4 regions of the Yersinia alsatica genome follow, and region 4 is predicted to be linked to each of the others. Evidence: predicted binding sites of a transcription regulator. Region 4 holds the regulator's gene; each other region holds the start of a gene.

Region 1 (7,841 bases), 330 kb from region 4:
TATTCCATCATCACGACGCAGCGAAACGATAGTGGCACAAAGAGATTATGTAAGCCGAGGGCGCTCAGGAGCGCGGCGCAAAAGCACCAGCCGAAAAAAACGCAGTGCTCCAGCAGTATCCAAAACCGTGATGGCACTGGCCGTCGCGCTATTAGTGGTATTTGTTGGTGGCCTTTATTTCATCACCCACAATAAGCCGGGTGAGCTTCCGTTACTGCCTAGCCATGACCCACGCACGGGTAACGGGTTACCGCCTAAACCGGAAGAGCGCTGGCGTTATATTAAAGAGTTGGAAAATCGTCAAATTGGTGTGCCGACTCCAACAGAGCCGTCTGCCGGTGGTGAAGTGAATTCCAAGACGCAGCTGACCAACGAGCAGCGCCAATTGCTTGAGCAGATGCAGGCGGATATGCGCCAGCAGCCGACGCAATTATCAGAAGTGCCGTATAACCAAGGGATGCAGGTGCCGCGCTCGGCCGTGACCATCAAACCGCCGGTCACTGATATGCAGCAGCAGCCACTAACGCCACCGCGTCAAACAACCGCGCCGGTACAGCAGCAAGCACCACAGACACAAGTGCAGCAACAGGCTCCGACACCACCGCGTACGCAGCAGTCTACTGCTCCGGTAACTCCGGCCGTAACACCGCCGAAACCGGAAAAAGAGAAAGAAAAAGCGCAACGTTGGATGGTGCAATGTGGTTCATTCAAAGCCGTTGATCAGGCCGAGTCTATTCGCGCTCAATTGGCATTTGAAGGTATTGAAAGCCGCGTAACTGCCGGTGGCGGCTGGAATCGCGTGGTACTCGGCCCTTACAGTACCAAGGCTGCCGCAGATAAAGCCTTACAGCGTTTGAAAGGCGCTGGTCAATCAGGATGCATTCCCCTCGCTGTGGGGGGTTGAAAAGTAGTAATCCTCCCCCATTTATAATCTCAATATACCTCATACTGTTTTTCTGAAAGACAGTATGGGGACTCATTCAGTCTGCAACGAGGGTCCGCTCGTGACAACAATTGTAAGTGTACGCCGTAATGGTCATGTCGTTATCGGTGGTGATGGCCAGGTCACTCTGGGTAATACCGTAATGAAAGGTAATGCCAAAAAAGTACGTCGCCTTTATAACAATAAAGTCATTGCTGGCTTTGCTGGCGGTACGGCTGATGCCTTTACGCTGTTTGAGCTGTTTGAGCGCAAACTGGAGATGCACCAGGGCCATCTGACCAAAGCTGCCGTCGAGTTAGCCAAAGATTGGCGAACTGACCGCATGCTACGCAAGCTTGAGGCACTGTTAGCTGTGGCTGACGAAACTGCCTCTCTTATCATCACCGGTAATGGTGATGTGGTGCAGCCTGAAGATGATTTGATTGCTATCGGTTCTGGCGGGCCTTACGCCCAATCTGCGGCGCGTGCACTGCTAGAAAATACCGAGCTGGGTGCCCGAGATATCGTTGAGAAATCTCTGAGCATTGCGGGGGATATTTGTATCTATACCAACCGCTTCCAAACCATTGAAGAATTAACGTACTAAACGTTATTAACATACAAAGCGTAAGGATAGAGTGACATGTCTGAAATGACCCCACGCGAAATCGTCAGCGAACTTGATAGCTACATCATCGGTCAGGATAAAGCTAAACGTGCAGTGGCAATTGCCCTGCGTAACCGCTGGCGTCGGATGCAGCTTAACGAAGAGCTGCGTCATGAAGTTACCCCGAAAAACATTCTGATGATCGGTCCAACCGGTGTGGGTAAAACTGAAATTGCCCGCCGCTTGGCTAAACTGGCTAATGCACCGTTCATCAAAGTTGAAGCTACCAAGTTCACCGAAGTTGGCTATGTTGGTAAAGAAGTGGATTCTATTATCCGCGATCTGACCGATGCAGCGGTGAAAATGGTTCGCCATCAATCAATTGAAAAAATGCGGTATCGGGCTGAAGAATTAGCTGAAGAGCGCATTCTGGATGTGCTGATCCCGCCGGCCAAGAATAACTGGGGCCAGCCAGATGAAACTCAAGAGCCATCCGCTACCCGTCAGGCTTTCCGCAAGAAACTGCGCGAAGGTCAACTGGATGACAAAGAGATTGAAATCGATCTGGCTGCCGCACCAGTAGGTGTTGAAATCATGGCACCTCCGGGCATGGAAGAGATGACTAACCAGTTGCAATCCATGTTCCAGAATATTGCTGGTCAGAAGCAAAAACCGCGTAAAATCAAAATCAAAGATGCATTCAAACTGCTGATTGAGGAAGAAGGCGCGAAGCTGGTTAATCCTGAAGAGCTGAAACAGCAGGCGATTGATGCGGTTGAGCAACACGGGATCGTGTTCATCGATGAAATTGATAAAATCTGTAAACGCGGCCAGACTTCAGGTCCGGATGTGTCCCGCGAAGGGGTACAGCGCGACTTGCTGCCACTGGTAGAAGGGTGCACGGTATCAACCAAACACGGCATGGTAAAAACTGACCATATCCTGTTTATTGCTTCCGGCGCATTCCAGGTCTCTAGCCCGTCAGACCTTATCCCGGAACTGCAAGGCCGCTTGCCAATCCGGGTAGAATTACAGGCGCTGACTACCGATGATTTCGAGCGCATTCTGACTGAGCCGAGTGCCTCACTGACCGAGCAGTACAAAGCATTGATGGCGACTGAAGGGGTGACCGTTGAGTTCTCCCGCGAAGGTATCCGTAAAATCGCGGAAGCGGCATGGCAGGTTAACGAGCGTACCGAAAACATTGGTGCTCGCCGCTTGCACACCGTACTGGAACGTCTGATGGAAGATATCTCTTATGACGCCAGCGAAAGTAATGGTCAATCCATTACTATTGATGCTGAATATGTTGGTAAGCATCTGGACGAGTTGGTAGCAGATGAAGATCTGAGTCGTTTTATCCTATAATTCGCTTTATAAGCCTATGCTGGATAAAATGGTTCGCCAAAATAATATTGAGTGGGAGGCATCGCCTCCCACTGTTATTTTTATCGTATGATTTTTGTAACTCGCCGATAATGGGCGAACCAGACTCCTAAGACCCAAAGTCATTGGAGTTGCGGGTAGGCAGCCACTGATGAGCTAGCCCCCTGCGGCTTCAAGAACTAAGGGTATATAATAAAATGAAGCGGAAAATGAGCCAATCAACCAACACCAGCCAGACCCAGGCTTGGCTGGAAAGCCTGCGGCCACGAACCCTGCCCCTGGCTTTTGCCTCTATCGTTACCGGTTCAGCTCTGGCTGTCTGGCTCGATAGTTTTAAGCCCGCAGTCGCATTGCTCGCCCTATTAACTGCTGGCTTGCTGCAAATTCTGTCAAACCTTGCCAATGATTATGGCGATGCCATTAAGGGCAGTGATACCGAAGAGCGTATCGGGCCACTACGTGGCATGCAAAAAGGGATGATTACTCGCCACCAGATGAAAGTCGCACTAATCATCACTGTTAGCCTAACTGTCATTTCTGGCATTGCGCTGATCGCCGTGGCCTGTGAGAAACCCAGCGATGTTTTAGGCTTTTTACTGCTGGGGCTGATGGCTATTGTGGCGGCAATCACCTATACCGTGGGTAGCAAACCCTATGGTTACATGGGGTTGGGTGATATTTCCGTATTGGTATTCTTTGGCTGGTTGAGTGTTGCCGGGACTTACTATCTTCAGGCCGGGCACTTTGACAGCATCGTTATGCTCCCTGCCACCGCCTGTGGTTTACTGGCTACTGCCGTTTTAAATATTAATAATTTGCGCGATATCGAAAACGACGCAGTCAATGGTAAAAATACACTGGCAGTGCGTTTAGGTCCGGTCGTTGCCCGTTATTACCATGCCCTGTTAATCGCCGCAGCTATCTTCTGTCTGGCACTATTCAGCATGCTGAATCTACATACCTGGAAAGGGTGGATTTTTATTCTGGCCGTTCCACTGCTGGTCAAACATGCCCTATTTGTGCTGCGTGAACCTACGGCTGCGGGTATGCGCCCAATGCTCGAGCATATGGTTAAAGCCGCTTTACTGACCAATATCCTGTTTGCTGTCGGCCTGATACTCAGTTAATCCTGCCTCCTTCATTCTCCGGGCGACTGGCAATAAAGTCAGCTCGGAGAAATTTAACAATTGATGATTTTGCCAACAGTAGCCAGAAAGGGATATACTTAACATCCCAGCCGCAACCAGACGTTAATCCTATGAAATATGATACTTCCGATCTCTGTGATATCTATCATGAAGAGGTAAATGTGGTAGAACCACTGTTCTCCAATTTTGGCGGACGTACTTCATTTGGTGGCAAGATAACCACTGTAAAATGTTTCGAAGATAACGGCTTGTTGTTTGACCTGCTCGAAGAAAATGGTCTAGGCCGTGTTTTAGTCGTCGATGGCGGCGGTTCAGTGCGCCGTGCATTAATTAATGCTGAATTGGCCGATCTGGCATTGAAAAACGAGTGGGAAGGCATTGTGGTTTACGGTGCTGTCCGCCAGGTTGATGAACTGGCCGAGTTGGATATCGGCATTCAGGCCATGGCCGCAATCCCAGTGGGTGCTGCTGATGAAGGCATTGGTGAGAGTGATATCCGCGTTAACTTTGGCGGTGTGACGTTCTTCTCTGGTGACCATTTATACGCAGACAACACGGGCATTATTCTGTCAGAAGAACCTTTGGATATTGAATAATATCTATCTAACTGACTAATAAGAAAGGGCGATATTGATATCGCCCTTCTGCTTTTTACCCTAAGTAAGAATCACTTGAAATCACTACATTACAAATTTCTTTAAATAACAGAACGTTATTATATAGCCAAAGTAATTGGAGTTGCAGGTAGGCAGCAAACATACTCATACCGATGAGCTTACTCAAGTAAGTGATTCGGATGAGTATGTGCAGCTAACAACCCTGCGGCTTCAAGTATGAAGGGTATAAGAAATCAGACTTCTTCCATCTTTCCCAACAAAGCCCGCAGACGATCCTGCCAGACATGCTGCTCTTGCTTCAGTTGCTCATTTTCGCGCACCAGCGCTTCACGGCCACCTGCTGCTTCCTGAACTTCTTGGGACAGGGTGTTATTTTTCTCTTTCAGCTCTTCAATTTCCATCTGTAACAGAGTGATGGTATCAATCGCCTGCTGAACTTTAACTTCCAATTTCTCAAATACTTCAAATGACATTCTTCGGTCCCCTTATGGTAGCAAGGCGTACATCTCTTGGTCGCAGTCATCATGCTTAGCTTCAGTGATTGTATTAATCAAAACAGCCACTAGCGAATGAAACTGCTGTGAATACTTATCGCGCTTTGTTTGTCGAACTATTGGTCTATCGAACAGGTAACAAGCGCAGGTTTTAGCGCGTCCCTCAAGAGAGGCGGCGCAGCTTAATAAAAACGATGACCTTGTAAAGCGATTGTATGTAGCCAGCCCCCCCCTGTCTAGCGCCATACCGGTCCAAACCACACTCTGTAGCAATTTCGTGTCAGGAACTATCAGTAAAAACTGAAAAACTCTAATAACCAATCCTGTAAAGTTATACATGCCCTTAACAACTGAGAAAGAAAGCACTGGTCTGATCACACTTTCAAAGTCCCTTAACAGCCGCGAATAACGCGAAATCGCTCATTTTTATGACACACCACACACATTTTGATTTCGCTATTTCTCGTTTGTGCTCGTTAACGATAAATTTACATCACTCCCTTCGCAGTCCGAAGGGCAAAAATAAGAAATACCCTATAAATCTCTGTCTCTAGGACATCTACTATGAGCCAAACCGCTAGTTCGACCTTGAAGGGCCAATGTATCGCGGAATTTCTCGGTACAGCTCTACTCATCTTTTTTGGTGTGGGCTGTGTTGCTGCGTTAAAGTTGGCAGGCGCCAGTTTTGGGCAGTGGGAAATTAGTATCATTTGGGGCCTGGGTGTTGCCATGGCCATCTACCTAACAGCAGCAATTTCAGGTGCTCACCTGAATCCGGCGGTGACCATTGCATTGTGGTTATTTGCTTGTTTCGATCGCCGGAAAGTTATCCCCTACATTGTGGCGCAGATTGCAGGTGCATTTTGTGCGGCGGCATTAGTGTACGGCCTCTACTACAACCTGTTCGTCGATTTTGAACAAACTCATCAGATAGCTCGCGGCAGCGTTGAGAGTCTGAATCTGGCCGGTATTTTCTCTACTTATCCAAATCCACATATTTCTGTTTTCCAGGCTTTCCTGGTTGAAACCGTTATTACCGCTATTTTGATGTGCCTGATTCTGGCGCTGACTGACGATGGTAACGGTATCCCACGCGGCCCACTGGCACCGCTGCTTATTGGTATTCTGATCGCCGTTATCGGTGGTTCAATGGGGCCACTAACCGGGTTCGCCTTAAACCCAGCGCGTGATTTTGGTCCAAAACTCTTTGCTTATTTCGCAGGCTGGGGCGAAATCGCCTTCACTGGCGGGCGTGATATTCCTTACTTCTTAGTACCTATCTTTGGGCCTATCGTCGGCGCACTGGTCGGTGCATTCGGCTATCGAGCTCTGATTGGCCGCCATTTGCCATGTGATGTGTGTGTTATCGATGATGATGAAACCACGGTAACGACCACAGAACGCAAAGCGTAAATAATAGATACTTAATAAATATGCCCGATAGATTTCATGGTGCAGGAAGGCGGCAAATGAGGGAACTCGGATGAGCTTAATCAGTCAGTCGGGTGAACAAATACAGCCAGCACACCAGCAACGGGAAAGATGGCGGGTATAAACGGCAACTTAAAAGTAGGCTAATTATGACAACTGAAAATACTACTCAAAAGAAATATATTGTCGCGCTTGACCAAGGAACCACCAGTTCCAGAGCTGTAGTGCTGGACCATGATGCTAATATCGTGAGTGTTTCTCAGCGCGAATTCACCCAAATTTACCCGAAAGCCGGTTGGGTTGAGCATGACCCGATGGAAATCTGGGCAACCCAAAGCTCAACACTGGTCGAAGTGCTGGCCAAAGCCGGTATCAGTTCTGATGAAATCGCCGGTATCGGTATTACCAACCAACGTGAAACGACCATTGTTTGGGATAAAGCGACCGGCAAGCCGGTGTATAACGCGATTGTCTGGCAATGCCGTCGTACCGCTGAAATCTGCGAAAAGCTGAAAAAAGAGGGGCTGGAAGAGTATATCCGCCATAACACCGGATTGGTGGTTGACCCTTACTTCTCTGGCACCAAAGTTAAATGGATTCTCGATAATGTAGAGGGTGCACGTGACCGTGCTGAGCGCGGTGAGTTGCTGTTTGGTACCGTAGACACTTGGCTGGTGTGGAACATGACACAGGGCCGTGTACACGTAACGGATTACACCAACGCATCACGCACCATGATGTTTAATATCCGCACCAAAGAGTGGGATGAGCGCATGCTGAAAGCGCTGAATATTCCGCGCTCCATGCTGCCTGAAGTTCGCCCCTCTTCTGAGATTTACGGCCAAACCAACATTGGTGGTAAAGGCGGTACACGTATTCCAATCGCCGGTATCGCTGGTGACCAACAAGCAGCGCTGTTCGGCCAGTTGTGTGTACAACCGGGGATGGCGAAAAACACTTACGGTACTGGCTGCTTCTTGTTAATGAACACCGGGACTGAAGTGGTTCAATCCAAAAATGGCCTCTTAACCACCATCGCCTGTGGCCCTCGCGGCGAAGTGAACTATGCACTGGAAGGTGCCGTGTTTATTGGCGGGGCATCTATCCAATGGCTGCGCGATGAACTGAAACTGATCAGCGACTCATTCGACTCTGAATATTTCGCCACCAAAGTTAAAGACAGCAATGGCGTATATGTAGTGCCAGCCTTCACCGGTCTGGGTGCTCCATATTGGG
Region 2 (7,841 bases), 180 kb from region 4:
GCCCACACCGGCGTGCCAAATATGGCTAATGTTCTGCCATAAATGAGGGCCAGGTATCAGAGTCATTGGCACCTGAAAAACCTGCGTGTCATCCAACGACGCCGCCACAAAAGCCACATACAGCGGGAACAGGATCAGCAGCACGCCGATAATCAGCATGACATGACAGAAAATATCCAGCCCGCGACGATTCTCAATCATTGGTAACGCACCTTACGCTCAACAAAACGGAACTGGATAACCGTCAGGCCAATCACCAGCAACATCAGCACCACCGACTGGGCAGCAGAACTGGATAAGTCCAGCCCGGCAAAACCTTCACGGTAAATTTTATAAATCAGAGTCGTAGTTGCCTGTACCGGGCCTCCCCCTGTCGCTGCATCAATGACCGGGAAAGTATCAAAGAAGGCATACACCAAATTCACCACCAGCAGGAAAAAACTCACCGGAGAAATCAGCGGCAACACTAAATTGAAGAAGCGACGCACTGGCCCAGCGCCATCAATAGCAGCGGCCTCGACCAAAGAGCGCGGGATGGATTGCAGTGCTGCGAGGAAAAATAAGAAGTTATAACTGATCTGCTTCCACACGGAAGCCAGCACCACCAGAAACATTGCCTGCCCGCTATTTTGAGCATGATTCCAGGTGTAACCCAGGGTGCCGAGGAAGTGAGTTATCAGTCCTAACCCTGGATTGAACAGAAAAATCCACAATACCGCCGCCACCGCAGGGGCCACAGCATAAGGTAAAATCATTAACGTCTGATAGATACGGCTGCCACGCAGGACGTAATCCACCATGGCCGCCAGAAATAGCGATACAACCAAACCGATCCCCGCCACCAAAGAGCTAAAAATCAGCGTGGTGTAAAAGGAAGCTAAATAGTATTCATCCTGAAATAGCTGAATAAAGTTACTCAGCCCGACAAATTGGCTAGAGAGGCCGAAGGGGTCCAGTGTTTGCACCGAATACCACAATGCTTCACCGGCAGGCCATAGGAAGAAAACCGCGGTGATTGCCAGTTGGGGTAATACCAACAAATAAGGCAACCAACTACAGGAGAAACCGGGACGGGAAGATGACATAGAGTTAACCGTTTATCGAACTAAATGCTGATGACTGCACAACACTATTTGGCATTACAGGCACAGCCAGTTTGGCTGCGCAGACCGCAAGCCCAAACTGGCAAATAAAATAGCCAAATAACGTTATTTATTCGCTTGCTCGAAGCGACGTAGCAACACATCACCCCGCTTCACTGCGGTATCCAAAGCTTCCTGAGGTGTTTTCTTACCCGTCCACACTCCTTCCAGCTCTTCATCTACCACGGTACGAATCTGTGGCATATTGCCCAGACGCAAGCCTTTGGTATAAGGCAATGGCGGTTTATTCAGCATTTGACGAGTGGCAACATCAGCGCCCGGATTCTTATCATAGAAGCCTTGCTGTTTGGTCAACTCGTAAGCTGCAGTAGTAATCGGCAGGTAACCGGTTTTTTGGTGCCATTCAGCAGCAATTTCCGGTTGAGCCAGATATTGCAGGAATTCCGCCACGCCTTTATAGGTATCTTTGTCTTTGCCATCCATCACCCACAAACTTGCACCACCAATAATGGCGTTTTGTGGGGCATTTTTAGCATCTGCGTCGTAAGGCATCATGCCGACGCCATAGTTGAACTTGGCATAATGACGAATATCGGCCAGTGAACCAGAAGAGGCGGTGGTAATCGCACAGTCGCCATTATAGAACTTGGCGGTTGATTCATCTTTGCGGCCAAAATAGGTGAAATCACCTTTCTTGTTCATATCTGACAGCAACTGAATATGCTTAACCTGCAATGGCTTATTGAACTCCAGCACCGCATCGATGCCATCAAAACCATTATTGCGGCTGGCAATCGGCTGACCATGCCAGGCACTGAAGTTTTCAATTTGAATCCAACCCTGCCAGCCGCTGGCGTAACCACAGCTTGAGCCAGCAGCGCGTAACTTAGCGGTATCTTCCGCCAGTTCTTGCCAGGTTTTAGGCGGTTGGTCAGGGTTCAAGCCCGCTTTCTTGAAAGCATCTTTATTGTAATACAGCACCGGCGTGGAGCTATTAAATGGCTGCGATAATAAGTGCCCAGTTTTGGCATCAGTGTAATAACCTGCCACTGTTGGCACAAAGACGGATTCGTTAAAATTGATATCCGCATCTTTAAACACCTGGAATACCGGCTTGATAGCTTTACTGGCCATCATTGTCGCGGTACCGACTTCATAAACTTGTAAAATAGCGGGGGCTTTTCCTGAACGGAAAGCAGCAATACCTGCGGCCAAGCTCTGTTCGTAGTTACCTTTATAGACCGGTACAATCTTATAATCGGTATGTGACTGGTTAAAACGATCCGCTAATGAATCGACCTCTTTACCTAACTCCCCTTCCATTGAATGCCAGAAAGGAATCTCAGTGACAGCCATTGCATTGGCACTGAATGCCAAGGTAAGCGCGATACAAATCGACGTTTTACGAATAGTATTGTTAAACATATCTAGCCCCTGAATAAATCTGTATGGCTCACTTCAATGAATTGCTGCTGGTGAGCGAAATAAATCAGTTTTTGTTCGAAAGCAAACATGACACCATTTCATGACAGAAATATAACCTTCACGTGACAGAAAAATGACAAAGAAATCAGAACAGAAACGAAATTAGCTTTTAATGCCACGACGAGTAACGAATATAATTAGTATTTCTGCTAAATTCATTGACCGCTAAAATAAGGTTTATCCAACGATATAATAAAAATTAAAGTATCAATTAGGAATTTATTTAATTACCCCAGCCAATTTAATTTTCTTTCCTTAAATTGGTTGAATCATTATTGAACCACCTTTATCTGACATGTTACTGTCTCTTCGCCTTGTGAGGCTCGATATTAATAAGACTGTATTAACGCCCTCGTTATCGTCGATAATATAACCCACAAGAACCGCTAGAGGAAATAACGGCTATTCATTCTGAATAGAATTTTATACAAAGGACTATTAGGTATCCACGATGAAAAAGACTCTATTATCTATTATAACTATGGCAACATTAGTCGGTAGCATGGCTGCTTATGCTGCTCCGATAGAAAAAGACATCCCCGTCAGTGCAACAATTAATGGTGAGATTATCATTTTAAACAGTGAAGGCGCTCCGTTTGGGAACGATAATTTAGAGTTGAAGTATAATTCTGCTGACAAAGAACATACATTCGAGGAGCGTATTAGCATAGAAAGTAATACAGGGGATTCTATTAATATCACATACAAAGATGGGCTTATTCTACAAGAAAAAACCAGTGGGGATAATAAAGAATTTAAGAGCGTGACGGTGAAACTTGCAGGTAAAACATTAACTATCGATCAGGCGCAGAAGTTTGATTTGGCTGCTAATAAGTTCGAAGACACGCTCAATATAACAGCCGAACAACCAGATAATGCTAAAGAAAATGAAGTTTATTCTGGAACTCTAAAGCTTAGTATTGAGGCTGGAGTTTAATCATACATAGTACATGCCTGTTTAATTAACCTATACAGTCAGGAGGCTAACTTCCTGACTGTATTACCCTTTGACTTCAATATATAACATAGTGGTTTAATGAAAACCATTAGCACAAATAAATATATTCGTCGGGGAAATATGCCTCTATAAAAAAATTAAATCATTAATAGTGGAATATAATTCAATGGAAAACACTATAATAGCCAGGCCGGCACTCTTATTTATTCTATTACTACAAACATCCAATTCAATATATGCGCAAAATATCACTATTGAGCATTTAGTTCCTGCGGGTTTTTCAGCTATTGACGAGCATAAAACACTGCAATTGCTTGGTATATTCGATGGTAAAGCATTACCTGGCCCAATATTTTTCTCAGAAAGTAAGAATGCATTAAGCTTCGACCCGCAGCAATACCGTAATAACCACATTGATGAGCCTTCAATTGCATTATTAGAACAGATTTTACCTCAAATTCCTTATTTGCAATGTGAAAATGGCTGCGACTATATTTTGTCAAACCATCGCGTCATGTTGGATAAGGTGAATAACGTTGTCACTATCACCAATAACAATAGCCGCTATTTGATGCCGGTTACGACTTGGGGCTTAGTTCATAACCAATCTTTTGACGTACGTATGACCGCAAGAAACTACAGTGCCATGTCTGCCCGTGGGCAGGGTTATCTTGGGCTACCCCTGCAATCTTATGGTTTTGTGCAGTGGTTTTATAACAGCGTTCGCACCAAGAACCATTACCCGTTCGCAGGCCAATCACAGTACCAACAGCAAACACAAATCGGGATGGGCAGTTGGTATCTACAAAAGAACTTCCAAGCCCTCTATTTACGGACGGGTAAACAAAATAATCTCGATAACAGCGCGGGTAGTATTCATACCCTGATCAATCCAGCATTAGACCAATTTATCACCTTAGGTAGCCAGAGCTATTTAGCGCTGGATAAGCCCTCGGCGGGCAGCTTAGTGTTATATGCCACTGTTGATGGTGATTATGAAATCTACCGTGATAACCAATTGATCCGCCGTATTCCCGCACAATTGGGCCGCAACGAAATTGATTATAACCGGCTCCCCGGTGGTTACTACAATATTGATATTCGCCTTGTGGACCATACTGGTCGCGTTGTCAGTCAGGAAAGCCAAACCATCAGTAATATCGGCACACAAACTAATCATGGTTGGTTCCTGACCATGGGTAAAAGTGCAAAAAGAGACAAAAATAAACCTCACCATCTGGCACAATTTGGCCGCAGCATGGCCATACAAAATATTCAAACCAATATCTCGCTACTGGCTGATGATGCGCGCCACTGGGCAGCCGAAGGGAACATATCGCATCCATTAGGTATATCCTCTCTTAATATCACCCCGACTTTAGGTGTGATGTCTGGAGAGAAACGTAGTGGCGGTTATCTGCGCCTAAATGGCGGCAATTCTACGGTGGGATATCTATCTGTTGCGCGCTATCAAACGCCGGATATATCAATATACGCACCAAGTTCCGGCAGTACTTCAGCTTCTTATAGCCGTCGCGTTGGACCAACTCAGCTCAGTTACCAATTCAATCAGTATAAGAATAACCAACAGCATCGTATTCAAAGCAGTTGGAACTGGCGACAACCGCAATTTGGCTTAAATCTGTCCGTTGGCGCACAAAAAGGTGGGCAATGGCATAGCCAAAACAACTACGGGGTGTTTATAAATACCACGCTGTCTCTGCGTCAAAGTAGCGCCAGCATCAACAGCGCCTATACCCGACAACAACTAAGCACCAGTGCCAATTATCAAAAAGAATTTACCGATAACCATGGCACCAGTTCTTTGGGTATCAGTGGCAGCACCAGTGGGAAATCTAATGGCATCGGTACTTTTGCCCAACGTAGCGGCAGTCGTGGAGATATTTCGGCCCGAATGGGGGTAGATAACAAGATAGCCAACGGCGGTATTAGCTATAGCGGTATGGTAGCCATCAGTCCACAAGGGGCGGCGTTAGGGCGCAGTAGCTATAGTGGCTCAGCATTGCTGATCAAAACACCTGAATTATCAGGCACTCCCTACAGCTTCAACGCAGAAGGGAATCCAATAACCGGCGGTGGCCTTTACGCCATACCTATTCCCCGCTATCAAGACCGTTTCTTTGTTCGGACACATAATAATCGCAGTGATCTGGACATGAATATTCAGTTACCGGTGAATATTGTCCGCGCACATCCAGGTCAGGTATTTGTTAGTAAAGCTGATATTACGCTAGACATTCTTTACAACGGTTTTCTTAAAGACTCACAGGGGCAACCTGTTAGTGGAACAATTAAAGAGACCAACGATACCGTGCACCCTAATGGGCTATTTGCCATTAATTCTAACGTCGTGCTGAAAAATATTACGGTCCAAAATGGTTCGGTCCGTTATCACTGCGATATGCAGCAGCAGCGTGACCATATTTACCTTTGTCACTCCAATTAATACCGACGGAAATAACCATGAAATATAATAAATTACTTATAAGTATTACCTTACTGCTGGCCTCTACCACGGCAACTCATGGGCAGTTAATGGCGATACCTATCCGCACGACGGTTGAAGCTATGGATCAACACCACACCGTGCAAGTCTCTAACAGCGGTGATACGCCATTGTATTTGAATATCTCTCTACAGCAGGTAGAGAACCCGGGAATGACCCCAGAAAAAAAGACGCTAATCAGTGATATCGCTCAGCCTGAAATGATTTTTAATCCTAACCGGATCACGTTAGGGCCGAAGCAAAAACGCGATATAAAGTTGCTCCCATTAAAGTCCCCGAAACAGGAAACCTTATACCGTTTGTATATCGATCCAGTCGTCGATATTAAAGCCGTGGGTGACGGAGATAAGGGCAAGATCCACACACCAATTGCTATCAGTGTTGGTTATGGCGTCCTTATCCACCATGTCCCTCCAGCCGCAGCCCATACTCGCCATTGGCAACATCAATGCCTGCCTGATGGGCTAATACTCCGTTCTACAGGTAGCGTCCACAGTAAGTTTGCACAACTGAAATCATCGGATAACACCGCACTTGCAGACAGTCTGAATGTGTATCCGGGTACTCCAATCACCTTATCAGTCAAACAACTTAGCGGGCAGGCTGACAATGAAACCTTTACTCTTCGTTGCAGCTAGCTGGCTGCCACTGAATGCTTTCGCAGTAATAGATATTCAGCCACATGTGTTGGAAATACAACAAACTAGTGCGGAGGTGAATGTTATCAACCGCAGCTCAGTCACTGAGTACATCACAGTTCAGTTGTATCAGATTAATAACCCCGGAGTGCCACCAGACCAAGAATCATTAATCTCTGTTGGAGAGCAACTGCAACCAGCGTTATTTGCCGTGCCATCCAAACTCACTCTCGGCCCCAAGCAGAGCGGTAGAATATTACTTAAAGCACTGCAATCGCCAGATAAAGAACAAATTTATCGGCTATCCGTCATGCCAGAAAAGAACCTACAAGTCAGCGGAGGCCATGGTGGTGCTGTCGGTGTGCAACTGAGTTATATGGGATTGGTCAGGCATCTACCTGCTTCATCACATCCCCAATGGGTACACCACTGCGTTGACGGAAAATTGAAATTACAAAATACCGGTAATACTCGCCTGCATTGGCAACAGTTGAAGACCCAACAGGGGGAAATAGATAATTTTAATCTTTATCCCGAAAAATACCGGCAACTAACCGTCAGCAATCTACAGGGAATAGTTGAAGATGAATTCTTCAGCTTACAGTGCCCTACTAGTTAAAGATTAAGGAGCATTATGAATATTATAAAAATATTGGCCATATTATTATTCATTCCATGGCAGGTTAATTCTGCTGGTACTGAAATTGAGCTTGGCCGTATTGATATCAAATTAGACGTCACCGCACTGCCCATCATTGAGGTTGAAAGACCACAAGGTGGCTGGTACGACAATATCAAACTGGATAATAGCCTGGATAATCCCAATATTTATCAATCTGACGTTCCTGTCACAGTAAAACTACGCAACCAAACGGGATTTCGAGTCTCAGTTAAAAATGAGCTAATACTCACTCGTCAGGCTAATAACGTTGGCGATCCCGAACGGACATTCTCACTTGCTCAAGTATATTGGGGCAAAGAACGCACCAATTTTCGGCAATTAACAGCTGCTCCAGAAACATTTACGGTGGATAAAGGTACATCTAGCTTGGTCAGCACTGACTATATATTGCGTATTTCAGCTTTGGCACCCAGTGAACCAAATAGTACAGGGAAGTATCACGGACAGC
Region 3 (7,841 bases), 200 kb from region 4:
CTAACAATATGCACGTTTATGCCAATAAAACTGGCGATAAAGCGGTTATCGTGATTTTAGGTGATAACACCGATGAAGGTTTGGATGTCCTGACTGAGCGCTTGGCTGAACAGCAGCGCGCCCGCGATGCCAATCTTCAGGTTGTGACGAATAAAGCGATTAAAGTTGATGGGCAACCCTTCCAGCAACTGGACAGCATTATTACCAGTGGTGGTGATAAAGCCTATTCATCAGTATTGATGGGGAAAGTTGATAATCATTTGATAACAATGCAAATTACGCTGCCAGCTGAGAATCAGCAACAAGCGCAAACTGAAGCAGAGTCCATCATCAGTACCTTGAAACTGAAATAATCGACCTTGATAGCGCGCGGCTAAACCGCGCGCTGTCTGCATCATCCGATGAGGGATTGTGCCAGCAACGTAATCGGATGCTCACATTTCTTACTCGTCGACATCTCAATCTGCCATTTGCAGGTTTCGCAGTCGGTAATCACCAGATCAACACCACTCTCCTCAATCTGCTGGAATAATGTTGCCCCAATTCCTTGAGCTGTTGCGTAGTTCTCTGATTTAAAACCATAAGTCCCAGCAATCCCGCAACATTGGGAATCTAAGACCACCAGCTCAATACCTGGAATACGCTGCAACAATGCCAAGGTATAAGCCGTCCAACCCATTTTCTCCATATGGCAAGGTGTGTGATAAGCAATGCGCAATGGTTTGTTTTCTTTAGAGAATAAAGGTTTTAGCGGTAACTCTCGTCCTTGATCCAATAAGCGGTAAATGTAGCGAGTCGCCAGCTCTACTCTGTCACGCACTGGGGCGGTATCCACATCCAACAAATGCGGATACTCATCTCTCAAGGTAAAAGTACAGCTTGAAGAGGTGGCTACCACCGGGATATCCCGGCCAATTACCGCATCAGTCAGTGACTCGAGATTCACTCGCGCCTGTTTTTTTGCCTGCTCGATAAATCCATTCGCAATCAGCGGCACACCACAGCATTTTTCCCGCTTAAGTAACTGGACACCAATGTTCATCGCGTTGAATACGCTGACTAAATCCTTGCCTAGCTGCGGATGGTTATAGTTAACAAAGCAACCATGGAAAAAGGCTACTTGTTCAGCATATTGCTGCTGTTTTTGCGCTTGTTTGTGATACCAGCGGCGGAAGGTGCCAAATGAGTATTTAGGTAATTCGCGCCGATGGTCAATTTTCAGTGCTTTATCCAGCAAGACCCGCACCGGTTTTAAACCCGTAACCGCATTAATCACCGGGGCAAAAGGTGTCGATAACGTGCCCATGATGTCGGTATGGCTGAGAATAGCATCGCGCAGTTTGGGTTTATGGCTGCTGTAACTGGCTTTCGCGCGCTGAATGATGTCACCGATTTTCACATCTGACGGGCATGCCACTTCGCAGCGTTTGCAGTTAGTGCAGTATTTCAAGGCATCGTCATACAGTGCCGGATCTTTCAGGCGCAGACGCTCACCATCAGGACCGGCCTGTTTTGGCCCCGGATAAAGCGGATTAACCTTGGCTACCGGGCAATAAGTGGTACAAACCGTACATTTTATGCAGCTTTCAAAACTGTTATCACGTGCCAAATGCTTATCCTGAATGTCTCCGTCCTGTGGTAACCATGTCATAGTGTCACCTCCATAGCGCTGACAATTTGCTCTGCAACGAACAGGGCGCTGGTCAGCGAAACTCCGGCCCCGCAGCCTTGTTGCAGCGGATCGTAACCACCCAGTACTGCGCCAATAACATGCAAATTATCCAGTGCAATGCCGCCACGTAGCGCCCGGAGTCGGTTATCGGTATTCACGCCAAACTGCAAATAAGGTTGTGGCGCAAACATATTGCTGTGGCTCCAATCGGCACGGTTTGGCAGCGATAAAATATCCAGATCCAATATGGGCTCATAGACATGCTCAAAGGTCGCCACCAACCCATTACTGAAGAAGCTGCCACTGGCCAGAACCATCTGGGCAGCACGCAATGGAATATCCCCGTGGTTACGGCTATAAAGTCCGGTAATTCGGTTCCCCACCAGTTCGGCACGTAGCACCGCATCACCCGGCATCACAATGCCGCCAAGTTGCTGAAAACGCTGGCGTAGGGCTTGATGCAGGCGCATACCAAGTAACGACGGTGGTAATGTCGGTAGCAGTTGAATGGGCTTTCCCACGGCGGCTCGTAGCGCTTCCAGTGGCGCTGACTCATCCAGACCAATACAGGCAGGCAGTAAAATCATTTCCGCCGCGGATGACAAACGCGCTAACTCGTCGGCCAGCGGTTGCAGATTTTCTGGTTGGTCCAATACGCGGGCAATGTTTACTGCACGAAATTCGCTGGGGTTATCCCGCAGGCGATCCAATGCAGGCAGATGCAGATAGTCCGGAGTGGCCTCGACACCTTGCTCTTGCAAGGCACTGGCGACCATTTGTGGCTGAAAATCGAGGAACCCCTCAATACCAATCACCGCGACTTTGTGCCACGGCAGTGGGCCTTCCAGTGGCGCGACCGGGATATCCACCGGGCTGAGCCAAGTGGGGCGGCAACTGCCCAATGGGGTAAGGCGTAAATGGTTTTTAGCCGCACTGCCGACCAGCTCTAAACCGCATCGTTGTAATAGGGATTCCGCTTGTTGCGCCAGTTCCCCCACCTGCCCGATTTGCCCCATCTTGCTGTAAGGATGTTCCGGCGCTAATTCAGCTAATGCTTCAAGCGCGCTGAGGGGTTGGCTAACCGCCCGCCCGTCCGGTAATTTTGCCAATAGATCCAAGGAACCGGAGGAAAAGTGCAGCGCATTTTGACCGGCGCTGACGATGGCACAATATTTACCTTGCTCAGCCAGACGAATACCGCAGGCCAGCCCCGCTAACCCACCACCGATGATAATCACATCAAATTTCATCTGGTTTCTCCTGAAGATTGGCCGCACGCGAGGTATCATCCAGACCGCAAAGCCCTTGATAAACCCAATGAGTAAACTCACTTTCCCGTAAAGCATCACCCCAAGCTATCGGGCGCACACCTTTCCAGCGCTCATTAAGGAATTGCACCAGCTGTTCACGGGATTGTTGCGGTGTCGTCACCTTAAAACGGCTGAGTAAACCTGCCGCCCGGCAAGCACAAAGCTCCCCCTGACAGGTGCCCATACCAACACGAGTGCGGCGGCGCAAATCCAATAGGTTATTAACTGAAAGAGATTCAATGGCATAGCGAACTTCACCGGCCGTCACCGCCTCACACTCACACACCAAGCTGTTATCCAGACGATTACCCGCCAGCAATTGTGTCGCGCGGTCGCCATGGCGATAAACCGCCGAGCCGCGAATACTGGCTGGCAAGGAAATCACTTTGCTGAGAGTCTGTTCTGCTGACTGCTGTGAACCGGGCAGTGGTTCTTGCGCTGTGGTACAGGCTGCCGTCACGCCAAGCTTTTCACAGACTTTGTCTGTCGCCCATTGTGCCATCAGCCGGTAAGTCATCAATTTACCGCCGGTGATGGTAATGAAGCCCTCCAACCCATCCCGGCTGGCGTGGTCCAGCAGTACAATGCCACGGCTGACATTTCGCCCCGAAGGGTCATCATCACTGGCAACCAAAGGTCTAACCCCAGCATATGCGCGTAAAATGCGCGTTTGCGCCAGTTGTGGTGATAATTTTGATCCTTCGCGAATTAAGGTGTCCACCTCTTGTGGCGTGACAACCATGTTATCTATCTGATCGTATTCAATATGTGTGGAGGTGGTGCCGATCAGTGAGATGGTATCGCCCGGCACCAGAATGTCGGCATCCGCCGGTTTACGGCAGCGGTTGATCACCATGTTATTGATCCGATGGCCCAGGATCAGCAGTGCACCTTTGGCTGGGAACATGCGGATCCGCAGATCGGCGTATTCCGCAATATGTTGCCCCCAGATCCCGGCAGCATTTACCACGATCTGTGCATGAATATCATATTGTCGCTGATTCTTATGATCGAAAACGCGCACACCTGTGACGCGATCCCCCTGGCGTAATAACCCAATAACCTCATGATAAGTCAATACATTAGCGCCATGCTCACGAGCATCCAGCATATTGGCAGCGGTTAAGCGGAAGGGGTCAACAGTACCGTCCGGGACTCGAACCGCAGCGATGAGTGAGGGATTGACGGCGGGCTCTAGGCGCAAAGCCTGTTTCGGATCAATAGCTTGCGCTGCTATTCCAGCTTCCTGACAGCGGGCAATAAATTGCTCCTGATAATCCAGAGAGTCTTCCGGCAAGGTGATAAACAAACCATCCGTTTGCTCAATACAATGGCGGGCAATACGTTTCAGAATTCGGTTTTCTTCAATACATTCACGGGCGGACTCACTATCAGTTACGGCATAGCGCGCACCACTGTGTAATAAGCCATGGTTACGGCCGGTAGCCCCGGTGGCAATGTCATGCCTTTCCAGCAATGTACAAGCCAAACCGCGCCGGGCGCAGTCTCGGGCGATCCCCGCCCCGGTTGCGCCACCACCAATGATGATGACATCCGTTTCTGTGTAAGGAGAACTGTTCGTCATGAAAGACCCCACATTATCAGACAGCCGTCTGGCGGCTAGTTATGAGTCTATTGAGCCACAGTCTTTATGGTTATTGTTTGATAAGGAACAAAAACGAACGAAAAACGAAAACAGAATGGTGTTTAAAAACCATGATTGTGATCAAAGTCACAGGTAATTTATGATTACAGGTTTCAAAATGTTAACCAATCGCTCAAAATTGCCGCCGCTTTCATATAACTGTAACAAATGCGCCATCACTCACAGATAAGTAGCAAGAATTTATCTAGCATGGCGCTCGTTATGGAACATAAACGACAGTAGCTTCGCTGTTTAGCTACCGGACGCCGTTTAACTACCGGATAGATACCAGGCTATACCGGAGTCAAAAACAACAAAAAAGCCATCGGAGGCACTCATGTTGAGTATTTTTAAGCCCGCGCCACATGTGGCACGGCTTCCCGCAGACCAGGTTGATCCCACCTACCGCCGCTTACGCTGGCAAATCTTCATGGGTATCTTCTTCGGTTACGCTGCCTACTATCTGGTACGTAAAAACTTTACTCTGGCCATGCCGTATTTGATCGAACAAGGATTCTCTCGCGGGGATCTCGGCTTCGCATTATCCGGTATTTCAATCGCTTACGGTTTCTCAAAGTTCATCATGGGTTCGGTTTCTGACCGTTCCAACCCGCGAGTATTCCTCTCCGCCGGTTTGATTCTCTCTGCGGCCGTGATGCTGTTTATGGGCTTTGTACCCTGGGCAACATCCAGTATCGCCGTAATGTTCGTACTACTGTTCTTGTGCGGCTGGTTCCAGGGTATGGGGTGGCCGCCATGTGGCCGTACCATGGTGCACTGGTGGTCGAAGAAAGAACGTGGCGGGATTGTTTCTGTCTGGAACTGCGCCCATAACGTGGGTGGTGGTTTGCCACCATTGCTGTTCCTCCTCGGGATGGCTTGGTTTAACGACTGGAAAGCGGCGCTATACATGCCAGCTTTCGGTGCCATTTTAGTGGCATTAATTGTCTTTGGTCTGATGCGTGATACTCCTCAATCCGTGGGCTTACCGCCAATTGAAGAGTACAAAAACGACTATCCAGATGACTACAGCAAAGAAGCAGAAGAAGAGCTAACCGCCAAGCAAATCTTCATGCAGTATGTGTTCCCGAATAAATTGCTGTGGTATATCGCCATTGCTAACGTTTTTGTTTATTTGTTGCGTTACGGCATCCTCGACTGGTCACCGACCTACCTGAAAGAAGTGAAACACTTCGCACTGGATAAATCGTCATGGGCTTATTTCCTGTATGAATACGCTGGTATTCCAGGGACGCTGCTGTGCGGTTGGATGTCCGACAAAGTGTTTAAAGGCAACCGTGGTGCCACCGGTGTGTTCTTTATGACGTTAGTGACTATCGCCACCATTATTTACTGGCTGAACCCGGTCGGTAATCCAGGTATCGATATGGCTTGTATGATCACTATCGGCTTCCTGATTTATGGCCCGGTGATGTTGATTGGCTTACATGCCCTTGAATTAGCACCGAAAAAAGCAGCAGGTACCGCGGCAGGCTTCACCGGTCTGTTCGGTTATCTGGGCGGCTCGGTCGCAGCCAGTGCCATCGTAGGTTATACCGTTGACTACTTCGGTTGGGACGGTGGCTTTATGGTGATGATTGGCGGCAGCATCTTGGCTGTGCTGTTGCTGCTCGTGGTGATGTTTAGTGAGAAAAAACATCACGAAGAGATGGCGAGAAAGCAAGACTTATAAGTCTGGCTAGTTAAGTTGTTCTATAGGCTGTGTCGTTATCTATGGATGTATAGCGCCACAGCCTTCATTCTCTACCCAATAGATTTCAAGATGCAGGAAGGCGGCAAACGAATGAATCCCGATGAGCTTACATCAGTAAGTGATTCGAGTGAATAAGAGCAACCAACGCAGCTGCGTCTTGAAAGATTACGAGTAAATGGAGCACAATCAATGCTAATTCATATAAAAACCCTGGCAGCGAGCATCATTTTGGCATCTTCGGTAGCGGGTATGGCGCACGCGGCAGAGTCATCTTCCTCGGACAAATCCACAGTCACCAAACCTTCAGCAGACAAAGTCGTGATCGCGCATCGTGGCGCCAGTGGCTATTTGCCTGAACACACACTGCCAGCCAAAGCTATGGCTTATGCGCAGGGTGCTGATTATCTTGAACAAGATCTGGTGATGACCAAAGATAATGAGCTAGTGGTTCTGCATGATCATTATCTGGATCGGGTGACGGATGTTGCCGAGCGCTTCCCGGATCGCGCTCGTAAAGATGGCCGCTATTACGCCATTGACTTTACGCTGCCGGAAATCAAGTCACTGAAATTTACCGAAGGCTTTGATATTGGTAAAGATGGTAAAAAAGTGCAGAGCTTCCCGGGTCGTTTCCCGATGGGCAAATCTGACTTCCGGGTACATACCTTCCAGGAAGAGATTGAATTCGTTCAGGGGCTGAATCATTCGACCGGTAAAAATATCGGTATCTACCCTGAAATCAAAGCGCCTTGGTTCCATCAGCAAGAAGGGAAAGATATTTCCACCAAGGTGTTGGAAGTGCTCAAGCAGTATGGTTACACCACCAAAGCTGACAAAGTTTATCTGCAATGCTTTGATGCGAATGAATTAAAACGTATCAAAAATGTGCTGGAACCGAAGATGGGCATGGACCTGAAATTGGTTCAACTGGTGGCCTATACCGACTGGAACGAAACCTACGAGCAAAAACCTGATGGCAAATGGGTTAATTACAGTTACGACTGGATGTTCAAGCCAGGCGCAATGAAGCAAGTCGCGCAATATGCTGACGGCATTGGCCCTGACTACCATATGCTGGTTGTCGAAAGCTCCACGCCAGATAACATCAAGCTGACCAATATGGTGAAAGAAGCTCATGCCAGCAATATGATGGTTCATCCGTACACCATCCGTGCTGACAAGCTGCCTAAATACGCCACTGACGTTAATCAGCTGTTCGATATTATTTACAATCAGGCGCAAGTTGACGGGGTGTTTACTGACTTCCCAGATAAAGGCGTGCAGTTCCTGCAAAAACAGGGGCAGCATCAATAAGTTGATGGCCTGACATTAACGAGAATAAGAAAATGGCGCACTGATAATTAAGTGCGCCATTTTTTCTCATAAATGAAAAGTCAGTTACTTATCAGTACCTAAAAACATTTTGCGCAGATAGTGCGGCACCGCATCATCAACATTCGAGCCAATCACTTCCAGATTCGGCAACATATCTTTCAGGCG
Region 4 (7,841 bases):
CGCAGCGGGAAATCCAGTGCCTTAATTTGATCTTTACTCAGCGAACGACGGAAGCCAATCTGGGAGAACAGGATCATAATCCACACCCAGACAGTAGCAAAGGTCGCCAGCGAGGCAATAACCAAGAACACATTCTCTGGCATGATGTAATTGAGGTAGACCGCAATTAACATGGCAAACATCATGACCAACACCGTGACCCACGGTACGCCGCGCTTGGAGATGGCCGCAAAGACTTTTGGTGCATGGCCTTGTTCAGCCATCCCATTCAGCATGCGCCCAACACCGAACACATCACTGTTAATGGCAGATAACGAAGCGGTGATAACCACAAAGTTCAGGATACCCGCCGCCACGGTAATTCCCATGTGCTGGAAGGTCAGAACAAATGGGCTGCCGTTCGTGCCGACTTGGTTCCACGGATAAATAGACATGATGACAAACAGTGTACCGACATAAAACACCAGAATACGCCACGGCACGGAGTTGATCGCTTTGGGAATGGATTTTTTCGGGTTTTCGGCTTCACCGGCAGTAATACCGATAATTTCAATACCGCCATAGGCAAACATCACCAGTTGCAATGACAGGATCATGCCAACAAAACCGTTACTAAAGAAGCCGCCATTGGTCCATAGATTATGAATACCGGTCGGCTGCCCGCCGTTGCCAATACCCCAAATAATGATGCCAACACCGGCCAGAATCATGATGATGATGGTGGCAACTTTAAAGAATGAGAACCAAAATTCCAGTTCGCCGAATACTTTGACACTCATCATATTGATAGCGCCAATAATAAGGACGACACTCAATACCCATACCCAATGAGGTACATCTGGAAACCAGACCCCCATATAGATACCGAAGGCAGTCACATCGGCAATAGCGACTATCAGGATCTCAAAACAATAGGTCCAACCGGTGATATAACCCGCCATTGGCCCAAGGTAATCTTGTGCATAACGAGAGAAAGAGCTGGCTTGCGGATTATTGACTGACATTTCGCCCAAGGCACGCATGATGATGAATGCCACCACGCCACCAATAAGATATGCCAATAATACACTGGGCCCAGCCATTCTTATTGCATCAGCCGAACCATAGAATAAGCCGGTACCTATTGCAGACCCTAATGCCATAAAACGGATATGGCGTGTCGTCAGGCCGCGTTTCAGCTTATTTTTGACTGGTAATTCCATGAACATTGTCCCGTCTTTTTTCAGCAAAAAGCCACGGGGATGAGCCGTGGCTAAAAATATCCTATGACTGTGCAGTTATTGCTTGGCAGCAACTTCCTGGCGACAGCAGAGCCGATCGTACAACCCTACGACGACGAATACCAGCAGTGAAGGCGATAACCATGCCAGACCTTGTTCAGCCAATGGTAGATGCTGGGTCCACTCCGGCAGGAAATGCGCGAATGTGGACGCTTTTACCGCATCCAGAATACCAAACAGCAAGCTGACCAACATGACTGGCGCCACAATACGTGAGGCGTGATGCCACCAACGCAAGGTGAAACTCATCAGTACCAGCACAATACAAGGTGGATAAATCGCCGTCAGCACTGGGATAGAGATCTGAATCAGATGACTCAGCCCCAGATTCGATACCATCATTGAGAAGATACCGAGGATAAAGACCAGCGTCCGGTATGACAATGGCAGGTATTGAGCAAAGAATTCAGCACAGGCGCAAGTCAGGCCAACCGCAGTGACCATACAGGCGATGAAAATCAGCGCTGCCAGGAACACGCTCCCCAAGCCACCGAAAGTATGCTGAACATAAGTATGCAATACCACGGCACCGTTTTGGGCATCAGGTGTCAGGCTGCCACTGCCAGAACCCAACTTAAACAAGCTCAGGTAAACCAGTGTCAAACCCACACCGGCAATTAAGCCCGCCCAGATGGTATAGCGCGTCAACAGCCTCGGGGATACAACACCACGTGAACGCGCGGCATTGACGATAACTATCCCGAAGACCAGAGCACCTAAGGTATCCATGGTCAAATAGCCATTAACGAAACCTGAGGAAAATGGCACTTGTTGGTAAGCATCAGTTGCCGGAATCAACGGGCCAGCAGGCCAAATCAAGGCGGCAATACCCAAAATAGCCAGCGCCAAAATTTTCAGCGGGGCCAAAATATGCCCGACGGTATCCAGTAAACGCCCCGGATACAGCGAAATTCCAATAACTAGCGCGAAGTAAACCACGCTATAGATAAACAGCGGCAGCGGGCCATCACCGGTCAAAGGTGCAATACCCACTTCGAAGGAAACAGTGGCGGTACGCGGGATCGCAAACAGGGGTCCGACAGCCAGATAACAGACGGTAGCCAGAACCAGACCCGCACCACGGCCAATTGGCGTACTCAGGGCATCGATACCGCCGCCCACACGAGCCAGTGCGATAACGGTAATCACCGGTAATCCAACCGCAGTAATCAGGAAGCCCAAAGCAGCCCACCAAACATGTTCACCCGATTGTAAACCAACCATCGGTGGGAAGATGATGTTGCCAGCTCCAACGAATAAGGCAAAGGTCATAAAACCTAATGCCATAATATCTTTAGACGATAAACGATGACTCATAGTGGTGTGTGTTGCCTAGTTAAATGACCAAAAGAAAAAGTTCTACGTTGTGGCCTTTCCGATGTGATCGAAACGATATAAAGCTCTGATAAACGCAAACTCCGGCGGTTAATAAGCAATCTATTTCGTCAGTATGCAGTGTTTTTGAAGTTATTTGCAGGTGGAATAGGCCAACAACGGCGGTAAGTAGACCGTTTATAGCGGAGAAAGGCAAGTCAGGATCACAAAAGCAGAGTCTTCATCCAGACAATCTTTTCAAACCAGTCAATCATGCCAGATTTAGAGAAATACACGCCATATGATTTGTATCATTTATAGCCACCCATTAACATTTTAATCAGCAAAACCTAGCTCTTTTCGGGTATGGCTAAGCACCTCGGGGGGCAATGGCAAATAACCATCGTGAGTGACCCGTTGTTGCCCTTCGGGTGATAAAACACGCTCAAGAAAGGCTGCGGTTAAAGGTTCCAGCGGTTGGCCCGGCGCTTTATTAATATAGATGTACAAATAACGCGCCAACGGATAGTTACCGTCTTTGACGTTTTCAGCGGTTGGCATCACAAAATCCTGACCATTCACCGCCAATGCCAGCGGTTTAACCCCACTGTTACGAAAACCAATGCTGGCATAGCCAATGCCATTTAATGAACCAGCCACGGCTTGCACAACGGATGCAGAACCGGGCAATTCATTGACATTATTAACAAAATCACCATCACACAATACTCGGTGCTTGAAGAAACCATAGGTTCCCGAGGCTGAATTTCGGCTATAGCGTTGCAGTGAACGATCCGTCCAGCGTCCCCCCAATCCCAACTCACCAAAACGAACAATGCGATGAGGCTCCCCACAGCGGCGATTCTGCGAGAAAATAGCATCAAGCTGAGGCAACGTTATTTTATTCAATGGGTTGTCTCGATGAACAAACACCACTAATGCATCAACGGCAACAGGTATGGCAAGGGGGGGATAACCATAACGCTGGGTAAATGCATTAATTTCAGCCGCTTTCATTGACCGACTCATCGGGCCAAGTTGGGCGGCCCCCGCAGCCAATGCCGCAGGAGCCGTAGAGGAACCCGCCGCCTGTATTTGCAAATTAACGCCGGGGTAATGATGATTGAAATCTTCGGCCCACAAAGACATCAGATTGGCCAAAGTGTCAGAGCCGACACTGGAAAGATTACCGGATAATGTATGACTGGCAGAAATCGACGATGATGGCAGCCCGCTCGCCACAGGCGCTAGCGCCGTCGGTTGCGCTAAAACGCCATAGCTAAACCACAGCATAGCATTCAATAGCGCCAGTTTTCCCCATCTCATCAATTTAGTATCCGTGCCGTCTTAGGATTTGACTGCATTCTCGGTTAAAACCGTCGGAACAATCAACCGATTCGGCAAGGTAAAAATAAATCGCGTCCCCAAACCGATTTCACTCATCACATCCAGACGGGCATCGTGGTGGCTCAATGCATGCTTCACAATGGCCAACCCTAACCCACTGCCGCCAGTCTGCCTTGAACGTGCTTTATCCACCCGATAGAAGCGTTCAGTAAGGCGCGGAACATGCTCAGGACCAATACCCGGCCCATTATCACTAACCTGAAACTGTGCACCCTGCGGCGTTTGCTGCCAACACACCTCAATTTTAGTCCCTTCAGGTGTGTGGTTGACTGCGTTATAGACCAAGTTAGAAACCGCACTGCGCAATTGGTCTTCATTGCCGAAGACCTTCAGTTGCTCATTAATTCGAAACGTAATCTCATGACGCCCATTACTCAATGCCTGAACCTCATGCTGTAGCATCTTCAGCATGCGGGGAATATCCACCTGCTCATTTAGATCCACATTAGGTGCGGCTTCAATTCGTGATAGCGTCAATAGTTGTTTTACCAACCCATCCATCCGCTTGGTTTGTTCCTGCATCGTCCCTAAGGCTTTTTCACGTAATGGGCCAGCCAACTCTTGGTCATGCATCATTTCCAGATACCCCTGCAACACTGTCAGTGGGGTACGCAGTTCATGGCTGACATTAGCAAAAAAGTTACGGCGAGCACCTTCCAACTGGCGCATTTGGGTAACATCTCGGGCGACCATAAGTAATTGCCCTTCAGAATAAGGCATCACACGGAACTCAACGTAATAACCATTATTCAATTGCAGGGTCAGGGGGCGAGAAAACTCTTGTTGTTGCAGATATTGGCTAAATTCCGGGTAGCGCAATAAGTTGAGAATATGCTGACCATTATCTTCCGGCCAACGGAACCCCAACAGTTGCTGGGCCAATCCATTACACCAGAAAATATTGCCGTCAATGGTGGTAATCACCACCGCATCAGGTAATGATTCTGCACCACTGCGGAAACGTTTGATAAGCAAGGCTAATTCCCGCCGACGCCGACGATTTCGCAACTGCATCTGGTATAAGCCGTAAAATAAAGGCTCCCAGCTCCAGCGCCCGGCGGGGGGAGTCATGCTGCGGTCTAACCACAGCCAGTGAGATAATTTGAGTTGGTTATAGAAATTCCAGACCAGTGCCGCTACTACTGAAACCAGTAATAGCCAAGGAAGGTAGCCGATAAAGGCACCTAACAATAATGCAGGCAGACAAAAAAGAGCCAGCTCTAGAGCCAGCGTTTTCCACGATAAACGTTCTAACACAACGAATTCTCCGGCACTGAAAACTCAGTAGCGCGTTGAGAAACGATATCCAGTTCCCCGGACGGTTTGTACCATTCTGTCATGACCATTAACTTCAAGCGCCTTACGTAACCGACGAATATGCACGTCAACCGTGCGATCTTCTACATAAACGTTAGTGCCCCAGACATAATTAAGCAACTGCTCACGGCTGTATACCCGCTCAGGATGGGTCATAAAGAAGTGCAGCAGTTTAAATTCGGTTGGCCCCATATCAAGCGCCTGTTCATTGGCCATCACCCGGTGCGAGGAAGGGTCAAGGCTCAATCCTTGCATTTCAATCACTTCCTCTACAGCCATTGGTGAGATCCGGCGCATAACCGCTTTAATGCGCGCCACCAGCTCTTTTGGCGAAAAAGGCTTGGTAATATAATCATCGGCACCCACTTCCAAACCACGCACTCGGTCTTCTTCTTCACCACGGGCAGTCAACATCATTACTGGAATATCTCGAGTCAGCGCTTCGCGTTTCATATGCTTAATAAACTGAATACCTGAGCCACCGGGCAACATCCAGTCCAACAGCACTAAATCAGGGAAAGGCTCCGACAAACGCGTTACCGCGCTGTCATAATCTTCGGCTTCTAACGGTTGGTAACCATTCTGTTCCAACACAAAGCACACCATCTCACGGATTGGTGCTTCATCTTCCACCACAAGTATGCGTCTTGCCATCATCAACCCTGCCAGTAAGTTAGTGGTCACTATGTTATGTCGCGAGCCATTATGCGTCAGTTTTGTGACATTTTTATGAAAAACATCACGCTATCATAAGCAATAAGCATAGTGATAAATTTCATGTTAATTGCAAAATACAGCACTCAAATTTGCGAAGCTTCTCGGAGATTTCTCCCATAGCTTCTTTTTAGCCGCGACATCCCGCAAACAGCGTTTATAATCAGCGCCATTCTATGAAAGATAACCTGCCATAGCGGGAGTTTTATGCGCATTATTCACACCTCTGACTGGCATTTAGGCCAACATTTCTTCACCAAAAGCCGTGCTGCTGAACATCAGGCTTTTTTGCATTGGCTTATTGAGCAAATTGAAGATAATCAGGTGGATGCGCTAATCGTTGCCGGTGACATATTTGATACTGGCTCGCCTCCCAGTTATGCCCGCGAGCTTTATAATCGTTTTGTGGTCGAGCTCCAACCCACTGGCTGCCAGTTGGTGGTGCTGGGGGGGAACCACGATTCAGTCTCAACACTGAATGAATCACGGGGTTTGCTTTCCTATCTAAATACCACTGTAATTTCCTGTGCCAGCAGCCATCTGGATCAGCAAATCATTATTCTGAAAGACCGCCAGCACCAGCCCGCAGCACTGCTGTGCGCCATTCCTTTTCTACGACCCCGTGATTTAGTGACCAGTCAGGCAGGTGAATCTGGCGGGCAAAAGCAACTGGCATTGCAAGAAGCAATCGCGGCTCACTATCAGGCGCTATATCAGCGAGCTGTTGAACGGCGTTCCGAGCTAAATTTACCCTTACCGATTATCGCCACCGGGCACCTGACTACTGTTGGTGTGACGACCAGTGACTCGGTTCGCGATATTTATATCGGCACATTGGATGCTTTCCCGGCGCAAGCTTTCCCTCCTGCGGATTATATTGCTTTGGGTCATATCCATCGTGCTCAGCAAGTGGCCAAAACTGAACATATTCGTTACAGCGGCTCGCCAATCGCCTTGAGTTTTGATGAGTTAAGCAAGGAGAAAAGCGTCTATCTGGTGGAATTTACGCAACAAACATTGTCGTCAGTTACCCCACTGTTTATTCCACAATTTCAGCCAATGCAGCTAGTCAAAGGTGATTTACCGCAGATAGAGCAACAGTTGGCTAAATTCGCTGACCACCAAGGTTTACCGGTATGGTTGGATATCGAGGTTGCCACTCAAGACTATCTCACTGATATCCAAAGACGAATTCAAGCACTAACTGCGGAACTCCCAGTTGAAGTGGTGTTATTACGCCGCAGTAAAGAGCAACGCAATATCGGAATAGACCGGCAAGAAAAAGAGACCCTCAATGAGCTGAGTGTGTCTGATGTATTTGAGCGCAGACTGGCACTGGAGGCCGATTTAGCCGAGCCGCGCCAACAGCGTATGCGCCAAATGTTTCATCAAGTTATTGAAGACGTAACGCAAGGCAAAGATGCCGCAGAGGAGCAATCTATATGAGAATTTTAAGCCTGCGTCTGAAAAACATTAACTCTCTGCAAGGCGAGTGGAAGATAGATTTCACCGCTGAGCCGTTTGCCAGCAACGGATTATTCGCGATCACTGGCCCCACTGGCGCCGGTAAAACCACACTGTTGGATGCAATTTGTCTTGCGTTGTACCACCAGACTCCACGGCTGAATGTCACGCCCAGCCAGAATGAATTAATGACCCGCCATACAGCGGAGTCACTGGCCGAAGTTGAGTTTGAGGTAAAAGGCACCCGCTACCGCGCATTCTGGAGCCAGCGCCGCGCTAAAAATAGCCCAGAAGGGAATCTGCAAGCCCCTAAAGTTGAATTGGCGCTCTGCGAAGACGGCAAAA

What was found. Region 4 encodes PhoB, which activates phosphate uptake and scavenging genes when phosphate is short. Its sites were predicted from a motif close to CTGTCATAAAACTGNCNNAT; they were not measured.
Region 1: the regulator PhoB is predicted to act here: its motif matches at 5,590-5,609, upstream of N0H69_RS21430 (MIP/aquaporin family protein).
Region 2: the regulator PhoB is predicted to act here: its motif matches at 2,649-2,668, upstream of ugpB (sn-glycerol-3-phosphate ABC transporter substrate-binding protein UgpB).
Region 3: the regulator PhoB is predicted to act here: its motif matches at 4,776-4,795, upstream of glpT (glycerol-3-phosphate transporter).

What each region holds. Positions count from the first base shown of each region.
Region 1 is NZ_CP104006.1:4,737,079-4,744,919, forward strand. Features, by position in the region: gene ftsN (cell division protein FtsN) at 32-904, shown strand; gene hslV (ATP-dependent protease subunit HslV) at 1,005-1,529, shown strand; gene hslU (ATP-dependent protease ATPase subunit HslU) at 1,566-2,897, shown strand; gene N0H69_RS21415 (1,4-dihydroxy-2-naphthoate polyprenyltransferase) at 3,125-4,042, shown strand; gene rraA (ribonuclease E activity regulator RraA) at 4,174-4,659, shown strand; gene zapB (septal ring assembly protein ZapB) at 4,914-5,153, opposite strand; gene N0H69_RS21430 (MIP/aquaporin family protein) at 5,739-6,587, shown strand; gene glpK (glycerol kinase GlpK) at 6,755-7,841, shown strand, end outside.
Region 2 is NZ_CP104006.1:4,579,227-4,587,067, forward strand. Features, by position in the region: gene ugpE (sn-glycerol-3-phosphate ABC transporter permease UgpE) at 1-201, opposite strand, end outside; gene ugpA (sn-glycerol-3-phosphate ABC transporter permease UgpA) at 198-1,085, opposite strand; gene ugpB (sn-glycerol-3-phosphate ABC transporter substrate-binding protein UgpB) at 1,209-2,528, opposite strand; gene N0H69_RS20715 (CS1 type fimbrial major subunit) at 3,040-3,525, shown strand; gene N0H69_RS20720 (TcfC E-set like domain-containing protein) at 3,713-6,013, shown strand; gene N0H69_RS20725 (fimbrial biogenesis chaperone) at 6,031-6,711, shown strand; gene N0H69_RS20730 (hypothetical protein) at 6,683-7,330, shown strand; gene N0H69_RS20735 (hypothetical protein) at 7,346-7,841, shown strand, end outside.
Region 3 is NZ_CP104006.1:4,605,544-4,613,384, forward strand. Features, by position in the region: gene N0H69_RS20835 (DcrB family lipoprotein) at 1-353, shown strand, start outside; gene glpC (anaerobic glycerol-3-phosphate dehydrogenase subunit GlpC) at 395-1,651, opposite strand; gene glpB (glycerol-3-phosphate dehydrogenase subunit GlpB) at 1,648-2,922, opposite strand; gene glpA (anaerobic glycerol-3-phosphate dehydrogenase subunit A) at 2,912-4,567, opposite strand; gene N0H69_RS20855 (hypothetical protein) at 4,566-4,724, shown strand; gene glpT (glycerol-3-phosphate transporter) at 4,965-6,320, shown strand; gene glpQ (glycerophosphodiester phosphodiesterase) at 6,531-7,655, shown strand; gene yigL (sugar/pyridoxal phosphate phosphatase YigL) at 7,740-7,841, opposite strand, start outside.
Region 4 is NZ_CP104006.1:4,402,153-4,409,993, forward strand. Features, by position in the region: gene proY (proline-specific permease ProY) at 1-1,202, opposite strand, end outside; gene brnQ (branched-chain amino acid transport system II carrier protein) at 1,278-2,597, opposite strand; gene N0H69_RS19940 (PstS family phosphate ABC transporter substrate-binding protein) at 2,931-3,920, opposite strand; gene phoR (phosphate regulon sensor histidine kinase PhoR) at 3,942-5,258, opposite strand; gene phoB (phosphate response regulator transcription factor PhoB) at 5,283-5,972, opposite strand; gene sbcD (exonuclease subunit SbcD) at 6,240-7,478, shown strand; gene N0H69_RS19960 (AAA family ATPase) at 7,475-7,841, shown strand, end outside.